Regions from separate parts of the Janthinobacterium aestuarii genome, predicted to be linked through region 1. Evidence: predicted binding sites of a transcription regulator. Region 1 holds the regulator's gene; the other holds the start of a gene.
What was found. The regulator FliA, encoded in region 1, starts transcription of late flagellar genes. The targets are predictions, from matches to a motif close to CTAAAGTTTNNNNNNNNNNNGCCGNTA.
Positions count from the first base shown of each region.

Region 2: OPV09_RS07670 (flagellar protein FliT) is a predicted target of FliA. The motif match lies at 5,229-5,255, and genes of this name have one in related genera.

Region 1 covers NZ_CP142523.1:5,240,013-5,250,145, forward strand. The annotation lists gene flgA (flagellar basal body P-ring formation chaperone FlgA) at 129-824, shown strand; gene flgM (flagellar biosynthesis anti-sigma factor FlgM) at 936-1,244, shown strand; gene OPV09_RS23595 (flagella synthesis protein FlgN) at 1,253-1,720, shown strand; gene OPV09_RS23600 (FxDxF family PEP-CTERM protein) at 2,121-2,684, shown strand; gene OPV09_RS23605 (hypothetical protein) at 2,803-3,660, opposite strand; gene OPV09_RS23610 (translation initiation factor Sui1) at 3,743-4,105, opposite strand; gene motD (flagellar motor protein MotD) at 4,170-4,964, opposite strand; gene OPV09_RS23620 (flagellar motor protein) at 4,970-5,716, opposite strand; gene OPV09_RS23625 (RNA polymerase sigma factor FliA) at 5,698-6,429, opposite strand; gene OPV09_RS23630 (MinD/ParA family ATP-binding protein) at 6,475-7,338, opposite strand; gene flhF (flagellar biosynthesis protein FlhF) at 7,331-8,659, opposite strand; gene flhA (flagellar biosynthesis protein FlhA) at 8,964-10,133, opposite strand, start outside.
Region 2 covers NZ_CP142523.1:1,709,812-1,719,944, reverse strand. The annotation lists gene OPV09_RS07690 (S9 family peptidase) at 1-1,822, shown strand, start outside; gene OPV09_RS07685 (CsbD family protein) at 1,893-2,078, opposite strand; gene OPV09_RS07680 (class I SAM-dependent methyltransferase) at 2,254-2,898, opposite strand; gene OPV09_RS07675 (M13 family metallopeptidase) at 2,969-5,053, opposite strand; gene OPV09_RS07670 (flagellar protein FliT) at 5,344-5,595, shown strand; gene OPV09_RS07665 (hypothetical protein) at 6,012-7,142, opposite strand; gene fumC (class II fumarate hydratase) at 7,315-8,709, shown strand; gene OPV09_RS07655 (RNA-binding S4 domain-containing protein) at 8,805-9,026, shown strand; gene OPV09_RS07650 (hypothetical protein) at 9,152-9,436, shown strand; gene OPV09_RS07645 (DUF692 family multinuclear iron-containing protein) at 9,441-10,133, opposite strand, start outside.

The DNA of each region.
Region 1 (10,133 bases):
GACAGGAAACATAGTACGGTGCCCACCAGCAAGACCATCGCCGGATCAGACCGTACTTTTACCCCTTAATCGGCGCTTCGAACGGGGCCTCGCCCACTATCATGGCAGTATTCCAGAGGCCTATCACCATGAAAACACCGCTTGCTTTCCTCTTCGCTCTTGCCGCCCTGCCACTGCTGGCCCAGGCGCAAAACGCCGGCCGGCAAACGCCGGAAGCGCTGCGCAACAGCGTGGAACAATTCCTGCAAGTGCAAAGCAATGGCTTGCCGGGCAAGGTAACCATCACCGTCGGCGCCGTCGATCCGCGCCTGAACCTGGCTGCCTGCCCCGCGCCGCAAGCGTTCATGGCGCCGGGCGCGCGCGCCTGGGGCAAGACCACCGTCGGCGTGCGCTGCACGGCGCCCTCCAGCTGGACTATCTATTTGCAGGCGAACGTGGCCGTCGTGGGCGACTACGTGGCCAGCGCCGTGCCGCTGGCGCAAGGACAAGCCATCGACGCCAGCCAGCTGGTGACGATGCAGGGCGACCTGGCCGCATTGCCGGCAGGTATCGCCACGGACATGGCCCAGGTAGTAGGGGCGAGCACGAATATTTCCTTGCCACCAGGCACGCCGATGCGCCTCGACACCCTGCGCCGCAAGCCGGTGGTGATGCAGGGCCAGCTGGTACGTGTAGTTTCCAGTGGCAACGGTTTCCAGGTGGCATCAGAAGGACGCGCCATCGGCAGCGCAGGCGATGGCCAGACGGTGCAGGTGCGCACGCAGAGCGGGCAGCAGATCAGCGGCGTGGCGCGCGCGGGCGGCTTGGTGGAGGTCGCCTTTTAAACCCGGATGGACAGCGATATTGTGGTCTGGCGCACTAAAGTTTCGGAAGAAGGTGCCGATAATGACACATATCCCGGAGTTTTTTGACTTCGACCAGACGAGGATCACGCTGTGAAAATTACCGATAACACCATTAAAAGCAATCCCGGCCTGCCGGTGGCGCCCGCGAATACCTCCGGCGCCCGGAATGCCGAGAAAGCCCAGGCAACACCGACGACGTCGGACAATGTACGCCTGTCGCCACAAGGACAGGCATTAGCGGCCAGTGCAACTGCCGGCAGCGGCGCCGTGTTCGACACGAAAAAAGTCGAACGCATCAAGCTGGCGATCGCCGACGGCCAGTTCCAGGTCAACTCTGAAAAAGTGGCGGACGGTCTCCTCGACACAGTCAAGGACTTGCTGCACTCACGAAATAGATAGGTTCCCTCATGCAATCAGTGACTCCGTTTTCCAGCCTGCGCGACGAGCAACAGCTCATGACCACATTGCTGGCATTGATGAAAGAAGAACAGCGGCATCTGGTTGCCGCTGACATCGATGCAATCACGGAGCTCACGGTGCGCAAGACGGCACTCGTAGGACAATTGAGCCAATTGGCGGCGCAACGCCACCAGGCGCTGGCGGCAGCAGGTTTTACCGCCGCCGAAGCGGGCATGGAAGACTGGCTGGTCAGCGCCAGCGAAGCCGAGGCGGCGCCCCTGTGGAAAGCCCTGCTCGAGACGACGCGCGAAGCGAAGGAACAGAACCGGCTGAACAGCCTGCTGGTCAACAAACACATGCTGCACACGCAAGGCGCCCTGAACGCCATGCGCCCCACGGCCCAAAGCGGCAATTTCTACGGCCCCAGTGGCCAACCGATGTCGAACCCGGCCAGCCGGCGCGTCGTCATCGGCTAAGCGTCTTCCCGTTTCACCCCAGCAAGAAGCCATTGCTGCACGCCTGACGCCGTCCCGAGCAGCGGCACCCATACGGCTGCCATCGAGAACATCATCGCCGTGTCGCTCCCTCCAGGGAGACTGCGGCGGTGCCAGCGCGTCCGCATTCCCCCCACAACACCGCACGCAGAAACAACACAAGCCCTTTTTGACGCCGCACGTTTGAGCATGCTCAAACTTGAGACAGGTGATGACTATATGCTAATCCCTGGCGTACGCCGTACATCTCCAGGTGGGACTTTCCTCGCCGACACGAACTTCGTTCCCGCAGGCATAGCTGATCCATTTCACGCCCCAGCCTGCGCTTTTGCGCTGCGCCACGACGCACACCACCTCAATCGCAAGTACACAGGAGCATGATATGAACTCTCTCTCAGTAAGCAAGGCTGGCGCGGCGCTGCTGCTCGGCTGCACCCTGCTGGCGCCGGTCGCGCAGGCCGAAACGCAAGCCGTGTTCTATAGCCACCTCGTATCGACCGCCGTGGTGGCCACGCCGCTGCTGGCGCAAGACACCTTGTTCGTCGACACCTTCACGACGGAGCGCGGCTCGCTGCTGCAAACGACCACGTTTACGGTCGGCGCCGGCGTGCAGTCGTTCACGGGCAACGCGGCCTGGCTGGTCACGGGCGCCAACGACTTCGGTCCCCGCCTGACTGGCGTCAACATTGACCTGTTCGACTCCAGCAATAACCTGGTGCAATCGGATACCTTCACCGGCGTGCTGGGCGCGTTTGCCCATTCGACCTTCGACGGCCTGCTGGGACCTGGCACCTACACCTTGGTGGCAAGCGGCATCGGCGTGCGTGATTCCGTGCTGGACATTTCCATCACCACGGCCGTACCGGAACCGGAAACCTATGGCATGCTGCTGGCGGGACTGGGCCTGATCGGGTATAGCATACGGCGCCGCAAGATGGCTGCCTGATCGGCATCGGGGCGCCTGCAAGCACTGCCGTAGCTGGCAGACACGGGGCAGGCGCAGCGGTTCCACGCACGGGCTGGCCTCTGCACGGGCCAGCCCAGGCAGGGGCAGGCCTACGCACTCAACCGTGCGCGGGCCGGCCCGTATGCTGGCGGAATTTCGCGGCGATGCCATTCGCCTTGGTGAGGGCGGCGGCCTGCTGTTCCGGCGTCAGCTCGTTTTGCAGCCAGTGCCAGTATTCATCCTGGTAAGGGTTCGTCGTGCCTGGCGTGAGGATGTCGTTGTAGACCATGCGCAGGGCCAGCAGGTAGCCATACGCTTGCGGCGCGTCCTTCTGCACCACGTCGCCATCGCGCAGATAGGCCATCATCAGGGTCGACACGCTGCTCAGTTCCGCCGCGTCCGCCTGTGTTGTCAGCTGGGCGATCGCTTGCCGCTTCCAGGCCTGCACCAGCGGATCGTCGGGACGGTTGCGCAGCGCGCTGCGGTCGCCGAACGGACCTTCCGACAGGAACAGCGTGGCCGCGCCCGGCACGCCGCCTTGCGCGGCAGTGGCCAGGTAGCCGAGGCGATCCTCGCGCTGGCGCTGCGTCATGCCCGCGCACAACTGCTGCTGGGCTGCTTTTTCTTCCGCCGTCATCTCGCGTCCCAGCTCGAATTCCATCCCCGGCAAGCGGCTTTCGCGCTGGAAAACGATGCAGTCGTCGATCAGGTTATAGGCCGCATACGCGTCTTCCGGCTTGCCGCTGGAGGCCAGGCGCTCGAGCCGCTGCGCCAGGGACACGACAACGGGCGCCGCATCGGCGGCCGGGGTGGCGTCGATATTCAAATACGATGCCAGGCTGCGTCCCGGCGGCGCGCTGGCGGCAGCGGTAGCGGCAGTGTCCGGTGCGCCGCCATCGGGCGCGGGCCAGTACACGACCGCCAGCACTGCCGCGATGGCAGCGGCGATGGCGATACCGGTCAGTTTGTTATTCATATGAGGTGGCGCATAAAAGGAAATGCACGTTACCACAGGCGCACGGCAGCGGGCCGCACGCCTCCGCACGCACGCGCCCCGGCTAGCCGCCCGCCTTTTTCGGCTGGTGGCCCAGCCTGGTCAGCGCGGCAAGAATGGTGTCGACATGGTCGCCCTGCACTTCGATCACGCCATCCTTGACCGTGCCGCCCGAGCCGCACTGCGTGCGCAGCTGCTTGCCCAGCAGGGCCAGCGCGATGGCGTCCAGCGGCAAGCCCTTGACCACGGTGACGCTCTTGCCACCGCGGCCCTTGGTCTGGCGCGACACGCGCACCACGCCGTCGCCCGCCGGCGCCGCCTTGGCTTGCGCCTTGCACGCGCATTGCGCCAGCGGCTGGCGGCAGGCCGGACACATGCGGCCCGTTTCAGTGGAATAGACGAGACCGCCCTGGGAGCTGCTTTTCATGATGGAGAAATAAAAAGAAAGAAGGCCGCGATTGTACCAAGCGGCGGCCCGCAGTTGACGACCGTCAGTTGGCCGGAGCAGGTGCCGGTGCCGGCGCCACGGGCGCTGTCGGCACTTCCGTCACCGTTTCCGGGATGCCCGAGAGGATCGTCACGGCGACCCGGCGGTTGCGCGCGCGCCCTTCCGCCGTTTCATTGGGCGCCACGGGGATATTGTCGGCGTGACCGACGGCCGTCAGGCGCGACGCCTTGACGCCGCTGGCAATGAACAGGCGCACCACGGCGCTGGCGCGCGCGGCCGACAATTCCCAGTTCGAGGCAAAGTTGGAATTGCTGATCGGCTGCACGTCCGTATGCCCTTCCACCTGCACGTCGTGCGTATCGTCCTTGAGCAGCACGGCGACGGCGCGCAGGGCCTGGTCCGACTCAGCCGTCAGGCGCGCCGCGCCCGGGTCGAACAGCACGCTGGCATTGATTTCCACGCTCACGCCGCGGCTCGTCTGCGTGACCCGCACCTTGCCTTCCTTGACCAGCGGCGCCAGGGTCGACGTCAAGTCCTGCGCCAGGCGCGTCATGTGTTCACGCTCGCGGCGGATGGCTTCCGTGCGGCGTTTCAGAGCAGGGTTCGGCAGCGGGATCGCTTGCGGCGCTTCCATGATGATGGGCGGCGCGCCCTTTTCCAGGCTGAAGGCCTGGCCGATGGCGTTCTGGAAGACGCGGTACTTGCCTTCGTTGACTTGCGAAATGGCGTACATGACGACAAAGAACGCGAACAGCAGGGTGATGAAGTCGGCGTACGAGATCAGCCAGCGGTCCTGGTTGTCCGGTTCCTCGTCATACTTCCTGCGCGCGCGCCGCATCATGGTCAGTGCTCGTGCAGCAGGCTGGACACGCGCTCTTCGATGATGCGCGTGTGGTCGCCCGTGGCGATGTCGTACAGCACGGCGGCCGTGATTTCGTACTGCAGCACGCGGCGCGAGACGATGGCCTTGAGTTTATTCGCCACCGGCAGGAACAGCAGGTTGGCCAGGCCGACGCCGTAGATGGTCGAGACAAACGCCACGGCGATGCCGCTGCCTAATTTACTTGGGTCGGTGAGATTTTCCATCACGTGTATCAGGCCCAGCACGGCGCCCAGAATACCGATGGTGGGCGAATAGCCGGCCGCCGATTCCCACACCTTGACGGCCTGGCGCTCGGCCATTTCGTAGGCGGAGATTTCCACGTCGAGCAGCTGGCGCAGCTTGTCGGGCGCGATGCCGTCGACGATCATCCGCAAGCCCTTGGCGTTGAAGCGGTCGGCCGTGTTTTCCATCAGGCGCTCGAGCGCCAGCGGGCCGTCGCGGCGCGCCGTCAAGCTCCATTGCCCGATGTCGCGCGCCAGCGCGGCGCGCGTGTCGGCTGGCGGCAGGAAGACCCAGCGCAGCATTTCCAGGCCGCGCACGAAAGTGCGCAGCCGCGTTTGCAGCAGCACGGCGCCGAAAGTGCCGATGACCACGATGGCAAAGGCGGCCGGCTGCAGCAGGGAGGCCATCTTGCCGCCTTCCAGTGCCTGGCCGACCAAGAGGCCCGCCAGCGCCAGCGCCAGCCCGATTACGCTGGACCAGTCCACGCCTGCTCCCTCAAGGTTGCGCGCAGGCGCGCGACGGCCTGGGTATGCAGCTGCGAGACGCGCGATTCGGATACGCCCATCACCGCGCCGATCTCCTTCAGGTTCAGCTCTTCTTCGTAATACAGGCCCATGAGTATTTTCTCGCGTGGTGGCAGCGCGTCGATGGCATCGATCACGGATTGCCGGAAATCGGTATCGAGCAGGGAACGCAAGGGGTCGCTGTCCTCGTCCACGCAATGGCGGTCGAGGAAGCTGTCATTGCCGTCCGGGTCATGAAAGTCTTCGTAGTACACGAGCTGGTGGCCGCCGCCGTCGCCCAGCATTTCCTGGTAGTCGGCCAGCGACATCTTGAGCAGTTTCGCCACTTCCGACTCTGTCGGCGGATGGCCGAGGCGCTGCTGCAAGGTGCTCATCGCCTCTTCGATCTTGCGCATGTTCTGGCGCATGCTGCGCGGCAGCCAGTCGCTGGTGCGCAATTCGTCGAGCATGGCGCCGCGGATGCGCAGCACGGCATACGTCTCGAACTGCGCGCCATGCGTCTCTTCATAGCGGCTGATGGCATCGAGCAGGCCGATCATGCCGGCCTGGATCAGGTCATCGACCTCGACCGAAGGCGGCAATTTCGCCTTCATATGGTGCGCCAGACGCTTCACCAGCGGAATATGCTCCGTCAGCAAATAGTCCTTGTTCGATTTCCCTTTGACCGTGTACATAGGCTGCTTATTGTTTTCTCATCTTATCTGGTGCTACGGTTGGCTTCAGGCGCTGAACTGGTGCGGGCTCCCCGTCTGGTACAAGGTGCCGCCGAGCACGGGCGCCGCCGAACGGGCCAGCCGCTCGGCCAGTCCGCGAAACGCCACCGAGGCGCCGGCCAGCGGAAACGCATCGACCACGCTGCGGCCCAGGCGCGCCGCGCGGTGCAGATACTCATCGGCAGGCACCGAACCCATCGACGTCAGCTTCACGGCCAGGTAACGGCTCGCCGCCTGTGCCATATTATCGTATACCACTTTTGCTTCGGATTCGGAAGCGCCGGTGACGAGAATACCGAACGGACGGCGTCCCAGTTCCTGGCTCAGGCGCTTGATCAGGCAGTACGCCGCCTTGATCGAGGTGGCGCTGGTGGAGACTTGCACGACGATATCGGACGACGCCATCAAGGGCACGGGGAAGCAGGCGCCCTCGTCTGCCACGACGCCGTCGACCAGCACGATGCCGCTCCGGCGCGCCAGCACGTCGAAAGTCTTGCCCAGGCGGCGCAATTCCTCCTCGCCCGCATAGTCCATGCTGTCCATCAAATGGTTGCGCGCGCCCAGGCTCGCCACGCCAAAGCCTTGCGGCACCTGGTGGATGACCTGGTTCAAGCCGCACTGCTGGCGCGCCACGTCGCGCAGGCTGGCGCCGTGCGCCAGTCCCAGGCGCGCGGCCACGCCATCGCTGCCGCCGCTGGCGTCAAGCAACAGCACGTCATTGCCGCCGTAGACGAGCGAAGCACCCAGGTTGACCAGCATGGCGCCCTTGTCGTCCTGCGGCGTGGCCGAGAGAAACGTCATGACGCGCGGCTGCGGGCCGGCCAGCATGCGGCGCAAGCCTTCAGCCTGGTCGAAATCGAAATTAGCCAAGGTGCACCCCGCGCGCTTCATTGTTGCGGGCGGCCGCCTGCGCCATCAGGAGCGGCAGTTCAGCGTCGGAAAACTGCGTGGCCGCCGAGTCGCGCTTGAGCTTGAAGGCGCGGTCGATCAGGTAGCCACGGTCGGCCAGGTACAGGTCTTCCGGCACGCGCTGGCCGTTCGACACATAGAACAGGTTCAGCTTCTGGCGGATCACCACGTCAAGCACGTTGCCGATCGACGCCGCTTCATCGAGCTTGGTCATGATGCAGCCGGCCAGGCCGCTGCCCTGATAGGCGCGCACCACTTCGTTGAGGGTTTCCTGGGTTGCCGTGGAATTCAGGCACAGCAAACGTTTCACGTCGGCGCCGGCACCCGACAGCATGGCCACCTGCTCCGTCACCATCTGGTCGCGCTGGCTCACGCCCACCGTATCGATCAGCACCGTGTGCTTGTTCTTCAATTCTTTCAGGGCGATGCGCAAATCCGCTTCATCTTTCACGGAATGCACCATCACGCCGAGGATCTTGCCGTAGATGCGCAGCTGCTCATGCGCACCGATACGGTAGGCGTCCGTGGTGATCAGGGCCAGCTTTTCCGGGCCGTGGCGCATCACGCAGCGGGCCGCCAGCTTGGCCGTACTGGTGGTCTTGCCGACACCGGTCGGGCCCACCAGGGCAAACACGCCGCCCTGCTCGAGCATGGCGTCTTCATTGGCCACCGTATTCAGGTTGCGGCTGAGGACGGTCTTGATCCAGCGCATGCTTTGCGCACCGTCGAGGCCGGCGGGCAGCTTGTCGATCAGGTAGCGCGCCAGGCTGGCGGAAAAGCCGGCGGCCAGCATTTCGCGCAGCACGACGGCTTTTTGCGGCTCGCGCTGCTGCGTCGACCCCCACGAAATTTCCGCCAGCTGGGTTTCCATCATGCCGCGCATGGCGCGGATTTCATTCATCATGCCGCTCATCTCGGCGGCGGCGTTCTCTTTGACGTGCGCCAGCGCGCTGGCCATCATCTGCTGCATGCGGGCCATGTCCACTGGCTCGGAAGCAGCCTGGCGCGGCGCGGCAGGACGTGGCGCAGCCGGGCGCTGGGCCGGGGCGGCCGGACGCTGCGGTGTGGCGAACTGGGTCTGCAACTGGGGACGGGGCTGGGCCATTTCGGACGCGGCCGGCGGCGAAGCGAGCGAAGCGGCATCATCATTGGCCAGCGCGAGGATTTCCACCACGCCATCGGCCTGGCGGTTCGACAGAATCACGGCATCGGGGCCCAGCGCTTCGCGCACCTTGCGCAACGCATCGCGCGACGAGGCGCCCGTAAATTTCTTCACATTCATGACCGGCCTCCCAAGGCGGGGGTGGCGCAATATTGGCTGAACTGTGTGACCATCATCGACTCCTGTTGCTTGAGTGCTGTCTTCCACATGGACACAGATCACTCGGACAGTTTCCATTATTAGCGATGCTTGCAGGAAACGATCGAAGGAACAGGACGGGAAAGTACCCGTTATTCAGTTTGCCGGGAGGAAATTGATGGTTATTTGACCAAAAGCAACTGCTGGGGTCAGACCCCCACTGGCGCTAACGCAAAGCTCAGCGCTAACGCCGGCGGGGGTCTGACCCCGATGCTATTGAAGATAACTACTGCGCACCCACCAGCGCCGTGACGCGGATCGTCTTGGTTTCCGGCACTTCCGCATGCGACAGTACTTTGAGTTGTGGCAAGGCGCGGCGCAGGAAGCGCGACAGCAGGGCGCGCAGCGGCGCCGGCACCAGCAGCACCGGTGTCAGGCCCAGCGCTTCCTGCTGCTGGGCAGCCAGGCCCGCCTGGTGCGCGATGGTATCGGCCAGGCCCGGCTCGATGCCGGCGCCGTCGCCGCCATTGCCCATCGCCTGCATCAGCAAACGCTCCAGGCGGCTGTCGAGGGTCATCACGGACAGTTCGGCCGCGCCGGGGAACAGTTGCTGCACGATGGCGCGCCCCAGAGAGACGCGCACCAGCGCCGTCAGCTCGTTCGGGTCTTGCGTGCTGACCGTGTACTCGGCCAGGGTTTCGATGATGGTGCGCATGTCGCGGATGTGCACGCCCTCGGCCAGCAGGTTCTGCAGCACTTTTTGCAGGGCCGACAGCGACAGCATCTTCGGCACCAGGTCTTCCACCAGGCGCGGCGCATCCTTGCCCAGGTGGTCGAGCAGCGACTGCACTTCCGCGCGGCCCAGCAGCTCGGAAGCGTGCGAGGTGATCAAATGGTTCAAGTGCGTGGCCACTACGGTGCCCGCATCGACGACCGTGTAGCCCATCGATTGGGCCTGGTCGCGCAAGCTGGCGTCGATCCAGGTGGCGGGCAAGCCGAAAGCGGGGTCGCTCGTGGCCAGGCCCGGCAAGGTGCCGCTGGCCATGCCGGGGTTGATGGCCAGGAACTGGCCGTTGAACGCTTCGCCCACGCCCACTTCCACGCCCTTCAAGGTGATGCGGTAGGCGGACGGCTTCAATTCCAGGTTGTCGCGGATATGCACGGGCGGCGCCAGGAAGCCCACTTCCTGGGCGAATTTCTTGCGGATGCCCTTGATACGCTTGAGCAACTCGCCGCCCTGCGTCTTGTCGACCAGGGGAATCAGGCGGTAGCCGACTTCCAGGCCCAGGGTGTCGACGGGCATGATGTCTTGCCAGCTGGCTTCTTCCTGCTCGGGCGCCACGGTCGCCTGCGGCGCTTCGGCCGGTTTCTCGGCCGCTTCTTTTTCCTGCGTGCGCTTCTTGCTGATCAAATAGGCGGAGCCGGCCAGCAGCGAGGCCAGCAGGATGAAGACCAT
Region 2 (10,133 bases), 2.8 Mb from region 1:
CCTGGTCGACGCGGCCCATCCGGACAAGGCGCGCCTGGTCGCCAAGGGCAATGTGCTCGACCCGAAAATCTCGCCGAAAGGCCGCTACGTCTCGTTCGTGCGCGACCAGAACATCTATGTGATCGACCTGAAGTCGGGCCAGGAACGCCAGCTGACGACCAATGGCAAGGGCACGATACGCAACGGCGAAGCCGAATTCGTGGCGCAGGAAGAAATGGGCCAGCGCACCGGCTACTACTGGGCCCCGGACGATTCCGCCATCGCCTACAAACGCTACGACGAAGCACCGGTTCCTGTCGTGCGCCGCTTTGAAATCTTCGCCGACCGCACGGACGTCGTCGAGCAGCGCTACCCTGCCGCCGGCGACCCGAACGTACTGGTGCAGCTGCTGATCGTCTCGCCGGAAACGGGCGTGCAGCGCCAGGTGGAGCTGGGCACGAACCCGGACATCTACCTGGTGCGCGCCGACTGGAGCGCGGACAGCAAATCGCTCGTGTACCAGCGCCAGTCGCGCGACCAGAAGATCCTCGACCTGGTCGCCGTCGACGCAGCCACGCTGGCGCAGCGCACCCTGCTGACGGAAACGTCGACAACCTGGGTCAGCATCCATGACGACCTGCGCTTCCTGTCGAACGGCACCTTCCTGTGGTCGTCCGAGCGCACGGGCCGCAATCACCTGTATTTGTACGACATGAGCGGCAAGCTGCTGCACCCGGTCACGTCCGGCGCATGGGGCATCGACAGCGTGCTGGCCGTGAACCAGAAGACCGGCAAGGTATTCGTCGCGTCGAACCGCGACGCCGTGATCGACAAGCAGACCTACGCGCTGGCGCTCGACGGCAGCACGGCCGACAAGCCGCAGCGCGTGACGAAAGCCGATGGCTGGCACGACACGACGTTCTCGCGCAATGGCGAAGTCTTCGTCGATACGTATTCGGACCCCGCCACGCCGCCGCAGGTGAGCATCCGCCGCCCGGACGGCGCCATGGTGGGCTGGCTGGAAGAAAACGCGCTGAACGCGAGCCACCCGTACGCCAAATACAAGGCGGACCACCTGCCGACGGAATATGGCACCCTGAAGGCCAACGATGGCCAGACGCTGTATTACTCCATCGTCAAGCCGTCGAACTTCGACGCAAGCAAGCGCTACCCCGTCTACCTGTCGACGTATGGCGGCCCGCACTCGCAGCACGTGGCGCGCCGCTGGGGCAACAACTTCGACCAGTACATGGCGCAGCAGGGCTTTGTCGTCTTCCGCCTCGATAACCGCGGTTCGTCGCGCCGCGAGCGCGCGTTCACGGACGCCATCTACCACAACCTGGGCGCGGCCGAAGTGGCCGACCAACTGGTGGGCATCGACTGGCTGGGCAAGCAAAGCTTCGTCGATGCCAAACGCATCGGCGTATTCGGCTGGAGCTATGGCGGCTTCATGACCCTGCGCCTTCTGTCGGCAGCGTCCGACAAGATCGCCATGGGCGTCTCGGTAGCGCCCGTGACCGACTGGTCGCTGTACGACACCCACTACACGGAGCAATTCCTCGGCATGCCGAAGGAAAACGTCGATGGCTACAAGGCCAGCACCGTGTTCGCCCACCTCGACGGCCTGAAGTCGCCGCTGCTGCTGGTGCACGGCATGGCCGACGACAACGTCTTGTTCAGCAACAGCACGCGTTTGATCGACGCGCTCGTGAACCGCGGCGTGCAGTTCGACCTGATGACGTATCCGGGCGCCAAGCACGGCATCTCGTCGCGCGCGGGCCAGCGCCACGTGTACAAGAAAATCGAGATGTTCTTCAAGCAGAACCTGGGCGTAGCGAAGTAAAGCGCACCCGCAAATGAAAACCGCCGCCTGTCTCGCGACAGGCGGCGGTTTTTTTTATGCGTGCGTCAGATTACGGCTTGCGCGTGACGGTTTCGACCGCATCCTTGACGTCGCCAACCTTCTTCTGCACTTTGCCTTCGACCTGGTTTGCCAGGCCCTTGGCTTGCTGTTCTTCGCTGCCGACGACCTTGCCAGCGGCTTCCTGGATTTTACCGCCGACTTCCTTCAGTTTACCTTCGACTTGATCTTTGTTCATGATGGATCCTCACTGTAGTTGGTACATCTGTTGTCCTGCCCCGAAGGGCCGGTACTGCGGCTCACACGCCGTTGCAAACTGCTTGCTGCGTGTCGATGTGTCCATACTACGCTTGAGGTTGCAAAAACTATGTACGGTCCCTAACACATGCCAAAAATCAGCTAATCGCGCGAAATCAGCCCGCTTTGCGCCATACCGTCGCCAGCCAAGGCTGCTGCTCGCGCGGCAAGCCGGGCGGGCGGTAGTACTGCTCGACCAGGCTGAATCCGGCCGCCTGCACATACGCGGCCCATGTCGCTTCGTCGTGGTAGCTGCCGTAGCGCGCGCCGTTCCAGCCTTCCTGGTTCTGCCCGCGCGGATTCGAGCTGAACAGCACGCCGCCCGGTTTCAGGCACGTGTACAAGGCGCGCAGCACGCCGGGCAGAACGGCGCTGGGCACGTGGAACAGCACGGCATTCGCGAACACGCCGTCGAAGTGCGCGGCAGGCAAGTCGAGGTCGACGAAATCCTGCTGCCATACGGTGCAGCCGCTGTAGGCGCGCGCCATCTCGACGAAGCGGGCGCTGCCATCGACACCGGTGGCGTGGTGGCCCATGGCCGTGAACGCTTTCAGATCGCGGCCCGGGCCGCAGCCGAGGTCGAGAATCTCCACAGGCGCCGGACGGCCGATGGCGTTCAGCAGCGCACTGATATTCTGGCTGACGTCGTGGTCGCGCGTGCCTTCGAAAAACTGCTCGGCGCTGGCGTCGTAATGGGCCAGGGTGCGTTCGGTGATGGCGTGGATGGGGTCTTGCTGATCTTGCGGTGGGGTCGGCTTCATGGCGGTCCTGTCGATATGTTCCGCCATTTTACGGTGCCGGCGCGCTGTGCGCCGGCACCGTCACCATTTGCTACCAGACGCGCACGCGCTGCTCGGGCGCCAGGTACAGCTGCTGCCCCGGCTTGACGTCGAAGGCCGGGTACCAGGCGTCGAGGTTGCGCACGGTGGCGGCGCGGTATTGCGCCGGCGCGTGGCCATCCGTGAGGATTTGCTGGCGCGCCGCCGCTTCGCGCGCCTTGCTGCGCCAGCTGACGCCGTAGCCGGTGAAGAAGTCGCGGTCCGCGCCCGGCTGCGCTGGCTTGCCCTGCTGCGACAGGGTGAACGCGTCATGCGCGGCCGCCACGCCGGCCAGGTCGGCCAGGTTTTCGCTCAGGGTCAGCTGGCCATTCACGGCCAGGTCGGGGAACGGTTTGTAGGCCGCGAACTGCGCCACCAATTGCTTCGAGGCCGACTGGAAATGCGCCAGGTCGGCTGGCGTCCACCAGTCGCGCAGCTTGCCCTGGGCATCGAACTGGGCGCCCTGGTCGTCAAAACTGTGGCTGATCTCGTGGCCGATGGTGGCGCCGATGCCGCCATAGTTGGCCGCGTCGGACGCTGCCGGATCGAAGAATGGCGGCTGCAGGATGGCGGCCGGGAAGTTCAGCGCATTTTGCAGCGGCAGGTTGACGGCGTTGACCAGCTGCGCCGGCATGGCCCAGGCCTTTCGGTCGGGCGACTGGCCCAGCTTGGCCAGTTCCTGCCGGTAATGGAACTGTTCCGCCCGCTGCACATTGCCCAGCGCATCGCCGCGCACGACGCGCAAGCCCGCATAATTTTCCCAGCGCTCCGGATAGCCGACGCCCACGTACAGGGTCTTGAGTTTTTCCTGCGCCTGCGCCTTGGTGGCCGGCGCCATCCAGTCGAGCTTGTCGATGCGGCGCGAGAAGGCGGCGACGATATTCGTCACCATGTCCTGCACGCGGGCTTTCGATTCAGGCGGAAAATAGCGTTCCACGTAGAGCTTGCCGACGGCGTCGCTGAGGGCCGCGTTCGTCGCGGCCAGCGCGCGCTTGCTGCGCAGCGACTGCTGCGGCGTGCCGCTCAGGGCGCTGCCATAGAAAGCAAAGCGCTGGTCGGCGGCCGCCTTCGGCAAGGTCGTGCTGAAATGGTTGATCGTGTGGAAAGCCAGGAAATCCTTCCACGTGGCCAGCGGCACGCTACCCACCAGGGCCGCGCTGCCCGTCATGGCCGTCGGATGCCAGACGATGAAATCCGCCTGCTTGCCCAGGCCGGCCGCCTGGAAGAAGGCTTTCCAGTCCAAGCCGGGCGCCTTGCTGGCGAAGTCGGCGGCACGCCACGGATTATTGCCCTTGGCGACATCGGCCGAATCCTCGCGGCTGGCGTGACTGGCGGCAATTTGCTGCTCGAGCGCAAACACGCGCGCGGCGCGGGCCGGCGCATCGCTGTAGCCGGCCTGCTTGAGCATGGCGGCGATATGCGCCTGGTAGCCCGCGCGCAAGCCCTGCATGCGGGCGCTGTCGCTCAGGTAGAACGCGCGGTCGGGCAAGCCCAGTCCGCCCTGCAGCAGATAGGCCACATTGCGCGTGGTATCGTTCAAATCTTGCGCCACCCACAGGCCGAACAGGTTTTCCGTATAAAAATTGGTGGAATTGAGCGGGTCGACATCGGCGCGCAGGCTTTCGCCCAGCGCGCGGGCCAGTCCTGCCTGGTCGCGTATGCCATCGATCTTCTTCAGCAGCGGCTTGATCGGCGCCCAGCCCTTCGCTTCGATAGCCGCTTCGTCGATCCAGGAACGGTAAAAATCGCTGACCTGGCGCGCCGAGGCATCGGCCTGTGGCGCCGCCGCCAAGCCTTCGACGAGGCCGATGATGCGCTCGTTGGTGGCGTTGGCGAGGATGGCGAACGAGCCCCAGCTGCTGCGGTCGGCGGGAATCTCCGTGTTGCGCAGCCAGTCGCCATTCACGTAATCGTAGAAGTCGTCGCCGGGCAAGACCGCCGTGGGCGCCGCCACCGTGGCGGCGGGACTGGCGGCCACCTCCTGGCCATGCGCGTGGACGGCGCCCCCGGCCAGCGCGATGCCGGACAGGGCAAGCGCCATGGCGCGCTTGCGCCAGGGACCGGGGAAAGAGGAAGCGGCAGCAGTGGCAACGCGCATGGTGATCCTTTCAGGCAAAGTAACGACAGTAGTGTGCAAAATCATAACGCGTTTTGAGGCGCCGCAACATACTCCCCTGCCACCACGACGCCAGCAGGCAATGCGGCTTGGCGGGCGATGTCGGCAGCAGCCAAGCAATCATCTAAATTATTTTCACTTTTTTTTCAAAAATACCCTCAAGTTCCCCTTGGACCTGCCGTTAATCTGGACAAGCGGTAATCCATTCACTAGTTACGGGTGTGCTCATGACCTCCAACGACGTTCTTTCGATGTATGAAAATATTGCAGGAATGACCAATAAAATGGTCGTGGCCGCACGTTCGAGCGACTGGGATGGCCTGGATACCCTGGAAAACCAGTGTGCCAGCGCCGCCAGCGCGACCATGACAGGCAAGGTGCCCGCCCTGGCCGGCGCCTCGCGTCTGCGCAAGATCGACTTGCTCAAGCAAATCCTGGCCAACGACCGCGAAATCCGCGCCATCACGGAACCATGGATGACGCAACTGCCGAACGCCATGCAGGGTTCGCGCGCACGCATGTAAAGCTTGCCGCGCCAGAAACGACAAAAGCACCCGCGGGTGCTTTTTTTACGTCTGCCGCCATGCCAGCGAGCGCGCCATCTGCGGCGCCCGGAAAACAAGGAGGGGGAATTTGGAAGGCGAGCCCCAGGTATCTCCTGGCGTCGCCTCGCTGCCGGTTGCATCCGGCGTTCGCGAGCACATCGTCGGCATCGCGAACCGCTTCCAGACCCAGGCGTTTATGCAACGCTACACCTGTTTGCCGCGCCACACTATCGTTGGTGACTGCGCCAGGCTGGGGCTGTTTTGTCGTAGAGCAAGTCCACTGAATTAATCATATCACCATCTTTAAGAAATAGGCAACGCGATTGGCCAGCGTTTCCATGTATTTTTTCAATATCTTTTTTTATATCAAATTTCGGCGCCGCCTTGCCATGTCTTTAACGCGAGAACGGCTCCGGTTCCGGCTCGGCCGCCACACCTTCTTCCACGGCTTCCGTCAGCACGGGCACATCCTTCTTCTTGCGGCTAAACGGCTTGCGCAGCAAGACCCAGTACTTCGACGGCGCGCGCGACCCCGCCTCCTGCCTGCGCTTGCGCACGACATACACGATGACGGCCGTCAACAACAGAAAGAGCAAGGTGCCGATACCGAGCCACAACAGACCGTTGCCGCCCGCCTTCTTGTCCTTGTCCGCGGCGGGCGCCGCGTGCAGTGGCTTGGGCTTGGCATGGGGCGCCTGCGCTTCGACGGGCGCGGCGGCTGGCACAGCGGTGGTGGCGGGCAGCGCCAGCGCCTTTTGCAAGTCGCCGATCTTGCCTTCCAATTCGCCGAGCTTTGCATTGAGGGCCGTGTTTTTCTCATCCAGCGCCACGCACGCTTGCGCCTGCTCCATATCGGCTTGGGGCGCGCAAGCGGCCACGGGCGCCGTGGCGCGGCGCGGCGGTGCCGGGCGCTGCTGCACCGTAGCCGCCGGCGTGGGCGCGGCGGGCGGCGGCACGAACACGCGCGCCGGACGCACGAGGCCCTCGGCGCGCGCGCGGGCCGCCAGCGCGGCGGCGTCGGGCGACGGCGCCAAGGGAGCAGGACGTGGTAACGGCAACGGCGCTGGCACGGGCGCCGGAACGGCAGGCCGGACTGGCGCACTGACGGGGGCGGCGGCGGGCGGCGCCGGCGTCAGCCACAAGGTGCCCAGGCGCACGACGGCGCCGCTACCATTACCCAGCAATAAATACAGATGCACGTGGCCCGCCTGGATCGCTTGCCGCGTACTCACGCGCACATAGTGGCGCCCACCGCGTTCCAGCGGGCTGATCGTCAATGTCTGCAGGGCCGGGTCCATGCCGATGCCGCCACCGCGGTACACATCGGGCGAAGCCAGGCGCACGGCCACGCCGCTGGCTTCCTCGGGTGCCAGGGCCGTCAGTTCGATCTCGGCCAGCAGGGGCTGGCCCACATGCGACAGCACGGCCATCTCGCCCAGTTCGGCCGCGCCCACCACAGGCGGCAAGGCCAGGCTGGCGGCGGCGCACGCGATCAAAGACCAACGGGGAAAGATGCTGCTCTGCATGGACTGATCGCTTTGATAACAGGATAGATAATCGGGACTCGCCTGCCTTTAACGGCAGGAAATCGCAAAAATATAGATGGGCCAAGGCAAAAATGATGCAATACGGCATCATCCTGTGCATTTTTGACGCCTGGAGTACACTCGATCCACCTCTATCGATGAAAGGGATGTCATGAGTAGCAGAATCGAACGCGACAGTTTCGGCCCGATCGACGTACCCGCCGACCGGCTGTGGGGAGCGCAAACGCAGCGCTCGCTCGAGCACTTCCATATCTCCACGGAAAAGATGCCGCCCGAACTGATCGCCGCCCTGGCCACCGTCAAACGCGCGGCCGCCCACGTCAACCTGGACCTGGGATTATTGGATGGCAAGAAAGCCGTTGCCATCACGCAGGCGGCCGACGAAGTACTGGCCGGCAAGCACGACGCGGAATTCCCGCTGGCCGTCTGGCAGACGGGCTCTGGCACGCAAAGCAATATGAACATGAACGAAGTGCTGGCCAACCGCGGCTCCGAGCTGATCGGCGGCTTGCGCGGCGCCGAGCGCCTGCTGCATCCGAACGACGACGTCAACCTGGGCCAGTCCTCGAACGACATCTTTCCGACCGCCATCCACGTGGCGGCCGCCCTTGCCGTCGCCAACACGGTCTTGCCACCGCTGCGCCAGTTGCGCGCCACCCTGGATGCGAAAGCGACGGAATTTGCCGACATCGTCAAGATCGGCCGCACCCATTTGCAGGATGCGACGCCACTGACCCTGGGCCAGGAGTTTTCCGGCTACGTGGCGCAACTGGATTTTGCCGAACACATCATCACGGCATCGTTGCCGCCGCTGCTGCAACTGGCCGCCGGCGGCACGGCCGTGGGCACGGGCTTGAATGCCCACGTGGAATTTGCCGGCCGCATCGCGCAAGAACTGGCGCGCCTGACGGGCCAGCCGTTCGAAACGGCCAGCAACAAGTTTGCCGCGCTGGCCGCCCACGACGCCCTCGTCGCCGCCCATGGCGCGCTGAAAACCCTGGCCACGGCCCTGATGAAGATCGCCAACGACGTGCGCTGGATGGCGTCCGGCCCCCGCTCCGGCCTCGGCGAAATCACGATCCCCGAAAACGAGCCGGGCAGCTCCATCATGCCGGGCAAGGTCAATCCTACCCAGTGCGAAGCGCTGACCATGCTGTGCTGCCAGGTGTTCGGCAACGACGTGGCCATCACGGTAGGCGGTGCCTCGGGCAATTTCGAGCTGAACGTCTTCAAGCCCTTGATTGCACACAACTTCCTGCAAAGCGCGCGCCTGCTGGGCGACGGCATGCGCAGCTTCGACGAGCATTGCGCGCACGGCATCGCGCCGAACCGCGAGCGCATCGCCGAACTGATGGAGCGTTCCTTGATGCTGGTCACGGCGCTGGCGCCGCATATCGGCTACGACAAGGCGGCGCAAATCGCCAAGCAGGCCCAGCACGAAGGCACGACCCTGAAGGAAGCGGCGCTGGCCTTGGGCTTTGTTACGGAGGAACAATTCAGTGCGTGGATCGTGCCCCTGGAGATGACGCGGCCCAACAAAAGCTGACTTCCACCCTGCATTGCTGGCGGCTTCAGGTAAACTACGAGTTAGTTGAGGTCGTCATCAAGTGTTGAAAACACATCATTGCAATAAGGGATACAATGCAAAAAGTAAGCTTTGATTTAACATCCGAATTCGTCGAGCTGAACCAGCTATTGAAGCTGGTCGGCTTGTGCGATAGTGGTGGCGCAGGCAAGGTCATGGTCGATAGCGGCGTGGTGAAGGTCGATGGCAAGAAGGAATTGCGCAAGACCGCCAAGATCCGCGCCGGCCAGGTCGTCAGCGTGGGCGATATCCGTATCACGGTCGTCGCTCCAGTCTGACCCCGGCATGGGGCGCGAAAGCGGCCCCATGCGTCCAGCCAGCACCCCGCCAGCCGGCTGCCTGCATCAAGCTGCAAACACGTCGTTATTGCCAGATAAAATATCGATTGCAGAAGGGGAGCGCCATGGACCATCCCGAACAAGGTACGCGCAGCCAGGAACGCCTGATCGGCGACTTGCGCCAGGTCATAGAAAACGCGGAAGAATTGCTGCGTAACACAGACAAATACACGAGCAGCCTGTACCAGAGCGCGCGCGCCAGATTGGAACTGGCCCTTGTCGCCGCCACGGCCGAGCTGGCCCGCTTTGAAGAAGAGCAAGTGACGCGCATGATGGACGCCACCCTGGCGGCGAATGCCCTGTACCGCGATCAGACGGGCGAAGCGCGCCTTCTGCGGGCTTTCGAATAAACCGTTACGCCGTCAACACCGCATGCGCCAGCCACTGGCGCAAGTGTGCGGCCAGGTCGAATGCCGGGTCCAGCGCGAATGCCGCATCGAGCGCGGCGCCAAACGTTTGACCTTGCCGTAAAGCCAGCAAGGCCGCATGCGCGGCCGCATCGAGTATCAGCACCTGCGCCTTCCAGCGTGTCCGGCAAACCAGCGCGTAGCTGGCCACCTGCATCTCTTGCGGAAACATCCCCTGCCCGTCTCCCTCCTGATGCGCCCACCACAGGGCCGCCACTTGCCAGTTCGATGCCAGCAAGGCGCAAGCGGGATGCAAGGTAAAACAGCGCGCTTCCAGTTGATCGGGATGCAGGGCGGCCAGCGCATCGGGCGCCAGGCCCTGCGCATCGGCCGCGTAATGGGCCAGGTGCACGGCCCATTCCAGGCGCGCCATGTCCGGCAGGTAGGGCAAGTCGGCCACAGGTGGAAAACTGGTCAGAAAATCGGCGAAACGCTCGCCAAACTGATTCAAATCAGCGCTATCGGATGGCATCTGCCGGCCATACGCGCACGCCAGGCCGCCAAAGAATGCCTCGCCCACCAGCGCCAGCACGACGGGATAGGCGTGGCCCAGGGTGCGGCGCCAGGTGGCGCTCAAGTTGCCGCGGTACAGTGAATAACGGTGCGGTACCGATTCTCCCGCGAACGATGGCAGGGTTGC